Regions from separate parts of the Actinomadura sp. WAC 06369 genome, predicted to be linked through region 1. Evidence: riboswitches for the same ligand, from Rfam matches in the RefSeq annotation. Region 1 holds a riboswitch; each other region holds the start of a gene.
What was found. Region 1 has a riboswitch for cobalamin ahead of DMH08_RS13755 (ABC transporter substrate-binding protein). Riboswitches for the same ligand answer to the same signal wherever they lie in the genome.

Region 1 (2,257 bases):
GACGACACCCCGAGCAGCATCGGATCGGCGAGCGGGTTCCGGACGATCGCCTGCAGCGCCATGCCGCACACCGACAGGCCCGCGCCGACGACCCCGCACAGCAGGACGCGCGGGAGCCGCACGTCGAGCACGATCGTCTCGCGGGCGGGCGTCCAGTCCGCGGCCGGTGCGAGGTGCAGCCGGTGCAGCAGGATGCCCCACACCTGGTCGGGCGGGATGCCGACGGACCCGACGGCGATCGCGGCCGTCGCGGTCCCGAGCAGCAGCGCCCCGAGCAGGACCAGGACGAGCGGGTACGGGGCGCGCACGCGGGGGAGCGCGACCCGTCCTGCGGTCGCGGTCACGCGAAGCGGTCCGGGTGCAGCTGGCGGGCGAGCGCCTCCACCGCGCCCGCCGCCCGCACGCCGGTGACCGTCGACGACAGCGGCAGCACCGCGAACCGCTCGTCGCGGATCGCGGGCACGTCCCGCAGCGCCGGGTGCTCCAGCAGGAACTTCTTCTTGTCCTCGACGGGCCGGTCGCCGTAGTCGTAGATGAGGACGACCTCGGGCGCGCGTTCGGCGAACTGCTCGAACGAGACGTCCCCGTACGCGTCGTCGAGGTCGGCGAACAGGTTGGTGCCGCCCGCGAGCCGGATGATCTCGCTGCCGATCCCGGCGCCGCCCGAGGTGAACACGGTCCGGTCGCCGCTGTCGTACACGGCGACCGTCAGCGGGTCGGCGCCCGCGAGGGCGGCGGCGGTCCGCTCCAGGACGGCGCGCATGGACGCGATCCGCTCCTCGGCGCGCGCGGACACCCCGAAGATCTTCGCGACGGTGCGGACCTCCTCCTCGACCGTCGCCATCGTCACCGGGCCGCCGGGGCACTCCTCGATGTTGAGGTGCGTGTCGATGCCGGCCTCGCGGAGGGCCGCGCGGCTCCGCCCGTCCTGCTCGGCGAACGCGCTGGCCCAGCCGCCGTACACGAAGTCGGGTTCGGCGGCCAGCAGCACCTCGAACGACGGGTACTCGTCGGCCAGCACCTCGATCCCGCCGTAGGCCCGCTCGAACTCCGGCAGGACGGCGTCGTCCGGGAACGCGGTCCCGACCATCGACCGTTCGAGGCCGAGCGCGAGCATCACCTCGGTCGCGTGCTGGTTCAGCGACACCGCGCGGCGCGGGGGCCGCTCGTAGGTGGTCGTGACGCCGCAGTTCTCGACCGTCACCGGGAAGCCGGGCGGCGCGGCGCCGTCCCGTCCGTCCGCGGCGCGGCCGGACGCGCCGCAGCCCGACAGCAGGAGCACGAGTGCGAGGGCGGACCCGAGCGCCGAGCGCGCCCGCCGTCCGCCGCGGTCCCGGACCACCGGGATTCCAACGGCCATGCCAGCCTCTCCTCTCTGGGGAGATCCGCCCCAGTTACCGTGAGGAGGCGACCGCGTGAGTCTCCTGGCTCTCGGGTCGTCGCTCGCCCCGGCCTTCCCGCCCCGGGAGGGGCGGTGGCGTGTTCGGGGTCCGCTCGCCGATCACAGTGGCGGGACCGCGCCGGATTCGCACCGGACTTCCTCGTTCCGCCGTCGCCTACGCGGGCCATTGTGGCACAGCGGGCATCCCACGCCTCTGCGGCACACAAGATGAATGACGCGACCCGCGCGGCCCGTTCCGGGGGCCGGCCGATGAGTTCCGGGCCCCCGCCCGGTCGACCCCTTCGACCATCACGAAAGGAAGAACCGTGGCAAAGCTCCTGTACTCGGCGACGATGTCGCTCGACGGCTTCATCGCGGCACCGGGCGGGGACATGTCCTGGCTGACCGAGCACCTGGCCGCCCCCGACCCGGCGGCCGAGGGGCTCGTCGACCGGATCGGCGCCATCCTCGCCGGGAACGGCACCTACGGCGGCGGCGACCCGAACGAGGGCACCGACAAGGAGGGGGCGTTCGGCGGGCGGTACGACGGGCCGATGGTCGTCCTGACGCACCGGCCCCCGGCGGAGCCCGTCCCGGGGGTCGTCTTCGCCGGCGACCTGCGCACCGCCGTCGCCGAGGCCCGCGCCGCCGCCGGCGACCGCTACGTCAACGTCCTCGGCGCGAACGTCGCCCGGCAGTGCGTCGAGGCCGGAATCCTCGACGAGGTGCTCGTCTTCATCGCCCCCGTCCTCCTCGGGGACGGCGTGCGCCTGTTCGACAGCCCCGGTGGCACGCGCGTCCGGCTGGAACCCCTCAAGGACGAGTCCGCGCACTGGTACCGCGTCGTGTACCCGTGACGCCTCAGACGGCCGACTT
Region 2 (2,257 bases), on a different contig from region 1:
ACGTCCGGACCGCCCACGCGGACGTGCCCGTGAAGGCCGAAACCCGTCTCGCGCCCGGACCGGCCCCGGGCGCGGCGCCGCGATCCGCGCCCCCGCCGGATCCCGCGCACGCCGCGCAGAGCATGGCGGACGCGATGGCCGACGAGCCCGGCGCCCCCGCCGGCACCCGTCCCGGCTGGGTGTGGGCGCTGCCCGGCGGCCCCGGCTGCGCCGGGCACGCGCGCCGCGTGCTGCGCGACGCGCTCGCCGCGCTCGGCGTCCCCCGCGACGTGATCGGCGACGCGCAGCTGATGGTCAGCGAGCTCGCCACCAACGCCCACCAGCACGCCGGCGACCACGGCCCGCACGAGCTGTGGCTGTACTTCGGCGACGACGGGACGGGCGGGGAGGGCGCGGGCGAGGTGCGCTGCGCGGTGTTCGACGCGCTCGCGGACGCCGCGCTGCCGGGCTACTCGTGGACGTCCGGCGACTGCGGCCGCGGTCTCGGGATCGTGCGCGAGCTGTCGGGCGGCCGGTGGGGGGCGCGCCGCACCCGGTCCCGGCTCGGGCCGTCGGTGCGGGGCAAGGCGGTGTGGTTCGCGATCCCGCAGGCGTCGCCGTCCTGAGCGGGGCCGTTCCCCGCGCGGCGCACCGGTGTGCGATCCTTGCGGGCGACGGACGCGGAGGAACCCGGTGCGAATCCGGGGCTGTCCCGCAACTGTGACCAGGGGAGTTCCCTCTCGACAGGGCCACGGCGCATGCCGGAAGGCCGAGGGGGAGCGGTGATCCGGGAGCCAGGAGACTCCGGCCGTCGGACAGTACCGCCATCGGGCGTGGACACCCGAGGAAGGACGAATCCGCGATGCCCCCTGCCGCGCCGGCCCCCGGCTACCCGTTCTCCGCCGTCGTCGGGATGGACGACCTCAAGCTCGCGCTCCTGATCAACGCCGTGTCGCCCGGTGTCGGCGGCGTCCTCGTGCGGGGGGAGAAGGGCACCGCCAAGTCGACGGTCGTCCGGGCGCTGGCCGCCCTGCTCCCGCCGGTGCGGACCGTCCCCGGGTGCCGCTTCTCCTGCGACCCGGACGCCCCCGACCCGGGCTGCCCGGACGGCCCCCACGGCGCGGGGGCCGGTGAGCGGGCCGCCCGGCTGGTGGAGCTGCCGGTGGGCGCGTCCGAGGACCGCCTCACCGGGTCCCTCGACATCGAGCGGGCGCTGACCGAGGGCGTCACGGCGTTCGAGCCGGGCCTGCTCGCCGCCGCGCACCGCGGCGTGCTGTACGTCGACGAGGTCAACCTGCTGCACGACCATCTGGTCGACCTGCTGCTGGACGCCGCCGCGATGGGCGAGTCGCACGTCGAGCGGGAGGGCGTGTCGGTGCGGCACGCCGCGCGCTTCCTGCTGGTCGGCACGATGAACCCCGAGGAGGGGGAGCTGCGGCCGCAACTGCTGGACCGGTTCGGCCTCACCGTCGAGGTGGCCGCCACCCGCGACCCGGCCGAACGGGCCGAGGTCGTCCGGCGGCGGCTCCGGTTCGAGGACGATCCGGCCGGGTTCGCGGCCGGGTGGGCGGCGGCCGAGGCCGCTCTCGCGGCCCGGATCGCGGCCGCGCGGGAGCGGCTGCCGCGGGTCGAGCTGACCGACGCGGCGCTCCGCCGGATCACCGCCGTCTGCGCGTCCTTCGAGGTCGACGGGCTGCGCGCCGACCTGGTGACCGCGCGGGCCGCGATCGCGCTCGCCGCCTGGCACGGCCGTCCGGCGGTCACCGCCGACGACGTGCGGACCGCCGCGCGGCTCGCGCTGCCGCACCGCCGCCGCCGCGACCCGTTCGACGCGCCCGGCCTGGACGCCGACAAGCTGGACGCGGTCCTCGACGAGCACGCCGATGCCGACCCTCCCGAGGTCCCCGAGGGGCCCGACCGCCCGGATGGTCCGGATGGCCGGGATGGCTCCGACGGTCCCGACGGACCGGACGACGACGGCCCCGGCGGTCCGGACGACGACGGGTCCGGTGGCGGGGTGCGGCCGGACGTGCGGGGAGACGACGCGAACGGCTCCGCGCCGCCTGAGCCGTCCGGTGGGGAGGGGAGCGGCGAGAGCGAACCCGCGCCGGCGGACGCCGCCTACAAACCGCGCCTGTTCACCGTTCCCGGTGTCGGTGCGGGCGCGCCGGGGCGGCGTTCCAAGGCGCGCAGCCCGTACGGACGGGTGTCGGGTGCGCGTCCGGGCGCGCGCGGGCTGCACTTGACCGCGACGCTCCGCGCTGCCGCCCCGCACCAG
Region 3 (2,257 bases), on a different contig from region 1:
TGCGTCCGGCGCCCGCCCCGTCCCGCCTCAGCGGGGGGCGAGCGCCCTCGAACGGACGGGCGGTCCCCGCCGGACGACCTGGTGCCGGAGCGCGCGGCCGACGGCCGGGACGACCGGCGGCGCGGCGGCGGGGACGCGCGGGGCGGGCGCGGGCGGCCGGGCGGTGAGCAGCGCGAGGAGCAGCCGGATCGGACGGTCGGCGGCCGCGGCGATCCGCCGGGCCAGCGTCCACGCGGCGCGTTCCCCGCGCCACAGCCAGCAGGCGGCCAGCAGCGCGGCCGCCGCGTGCGCGAGCGTCATGCCGCAGCCGCCGGAGAGGACGGGCCAGGCGGGGTCCGCCGCGGTCGGCACGGCGTGCCCGGTGTGTCCGGCGTGCCCGGCGGCGGCGCCCGCCGTCGCCGCGACGGTCGCCTTCGTGAACAGCGCGTGCAGTGCGAACTGGCCGCCGAGGAGCCCGCCCGTGATCGTCGGGAGCGACCGCTCGTGCCCGGCCAGCAGCAGCGTGACGGCGAGGACGGCGCCGAACCCGGTCACGACCGCCCAGCCGGGTACCGCTTCCCGCGCGGCGAGCGCGTGCCCGGCCGTCGCCAGCGTCACGCACACGGTCGCGAAGACGACCGCGCGGGCGGCGCGGAACAGCGGGTGCGGTGGGCGCGGGAGCATGACGGGACCCATCGTCTCACTCCTTCCGGCGATCGTGAACCCACCCCCGCCCTCACCGACACGCCCAACATCTTGGGGTTGCACATCAAGGTCAAACTAGATGTAGGGTTCGAGTCCCGTGCTGGTTCGCCCCCGCCGTCCGCGGCGGGGGCGTCGCAAGAGGGAACCCGGTGCGAATCCGGGACTGCCCCGCAGCGGTGAGCTGGAACGACCGCCGTCACGAAGCACTGGACCGCGCCGCGGTCCGGGAAGCGACGGCCAGTAGGTCGCGCCCTCCTCCGGGAGGCGCGGTGCCCGCGAGTCCGAAGACCTGCCAGCGCGCGTTTCGTCCGGGCCTCGCGGGCAGGCCGCCGGACGGGCCCGCGGCGTGCCGCCGTGCCCGTTCGCGTGCCCTCGTGAGGCCGTCTCACGAGGGGAGAGAGCACGTGACACAGCAACTCGCGCGCCCGGCGGCGGGCATCGCCGCCGAGGTCGAGCGGGCCTGCGCCGGGGTGCCGGGGGCCGACCCCGGGCGCGTCCTCGCGGCCGTCCGGTCGGCGGACGGGCTGGACGCCGCCGCCCTGCGGGACCTCGCGATCGGCGAGGCCGCCGCGCTCGTCGCGGCCGACCCCGGCTACGGGAAGGCCGCCGCGCGGCTGCTCGCCGCGAAGATCGCCGAGGAGGCCGCGGCCGGGGGAGCGCAGACCTTCTCCCGGTCCGTCTCCGCCGCGCACGCCGCCGGGCTGCTCGGCGACGAGCCCGCCGCGTTCGTCGCCGAGCACGCCGCCGAGCTGGACGCGCTCGTCGACGACGCGGCCGACGACCGGTTCGAGTACTTCGGCCTGCGCACCGTCTACGACCGGTACCTGCTGCGCCACCCGAGCACCCGGCTCGTCCTGGAGCGCCCGCAGCACTTCTTCCTCCGCGTCGCGTGCGGCCTCGCCGACACGGTCGCCGAGGCCGCCGAGCTGTACGGGCTGCTCAGCGCCCTGGCGTACCTGCCCAGCTCCCCGACGCTGTTCAACTCCGCCGCGCGCCGCCCCCAGCTCTCGTCCTGCTTCCTGCTCGACTCGCCCCGGGACGAGCTGGAGTCGATCTACGAGCGGTACGGGCAGGTCGCGGCGCTCAGCAAGTACGCGGGCGGCATCGGGATCTCGTGGACGCGGGTCCGGTCGCGGGGCTCGCTGATCCGGGGGACGAACGGCCACTCGAACGGGATCGTCCCGTGGCTGCGCACGCTCGACGCGTCGGTCGCCGCCGTCAACCAGGGCGGCCGCCGCAAGGGCGCGGCCTGCGTCTACCTGGAGCCGTGGCACGCGGACGTCGAGGAGTTCCTGGAGCTGCGCGACAACACCGGCGAGGACGCGCGCCGCACCCACAACCTGAACCTCGCGAACTGGGTCCCGGACGAGTTCATGCGCCGCGTCGAGGCCGACGGGGTGTGGTCGCTGTTCGACCCGAAGGAGGTCCCGCACCTCACGGACCTGTGGGGCGAGGAGTTCGACGCCGCGTACCGGGCCGCCGAGGCCGCGGGCGGGTACGTCCGGCAGGTCCCGGCCCGCCGCCTGTACGGGCGGATGATGCGGACGCTCGCGCAGACCGGCAACGGGTGGAT

Region 2: another riboswitch for cobalamin. It lies ahead of DMH08_RS05395 (putative cobaltochelatase); the one in region 1 lies ahead of DMH08_RS13755 (ABC transporter substrate-binding protein).
Region 3: another riboswitch for cobalamin. It lies ahead of DMH08_RS19750 (ribonucleoside-diphosphate reductase subunit alpha); the one in region 1 lies ahead of DMH08_RS13755 (ABC transporter substrate-binding protein).

The regions. Positions count from the first base shown of each region.
Region 1 covers NZ_QHJN01000040.1:36,694-38,950, reverse strand. The annotation lists gene DMH08_RS13760 (FecCD family ABC transporter permease) at 1-344, opposite strand, end outside; gene DMH08_RS13755 (ABC transporter substrate-binding protein) at 341-1,360, opposite strand; cobalamin riboswitch at 1,398-1,579, opposite strand; gene DMH08_RS13750 (dihydrofolate reductase family protein) at 1,708-2,238, shown strand; gene DMH08_RS13745 (suppressor of fused domain protein) at 2,243-2,257, opposite strand, start outside.
Region 2 covers NZ_QHJN01000012.1:30,134-32,390, forward strand. The annotation lists gene DMH08_RS05390 (ATP-binding protein) at 30-605, shown strand; cobalamin riboswitch at 663-784, shown strand; gene DMH08_RS05395 (putative cobaltochelatase) at 842-2,257, shown strand, end outside.
Region 3 covers NZ_QHJN01000069.1:2,157-4,413, forward strand. The annotation lists gene DMH08_RS19745 (MFS transporter) at 28-675, opposite strand; cobalamin riboswitch at 769-995, shown strand; gene DMH08_RS19750 (ribonucleoside-diphosphate reductase subunit alpha) at 1,089-2,257, shown strand, end outside.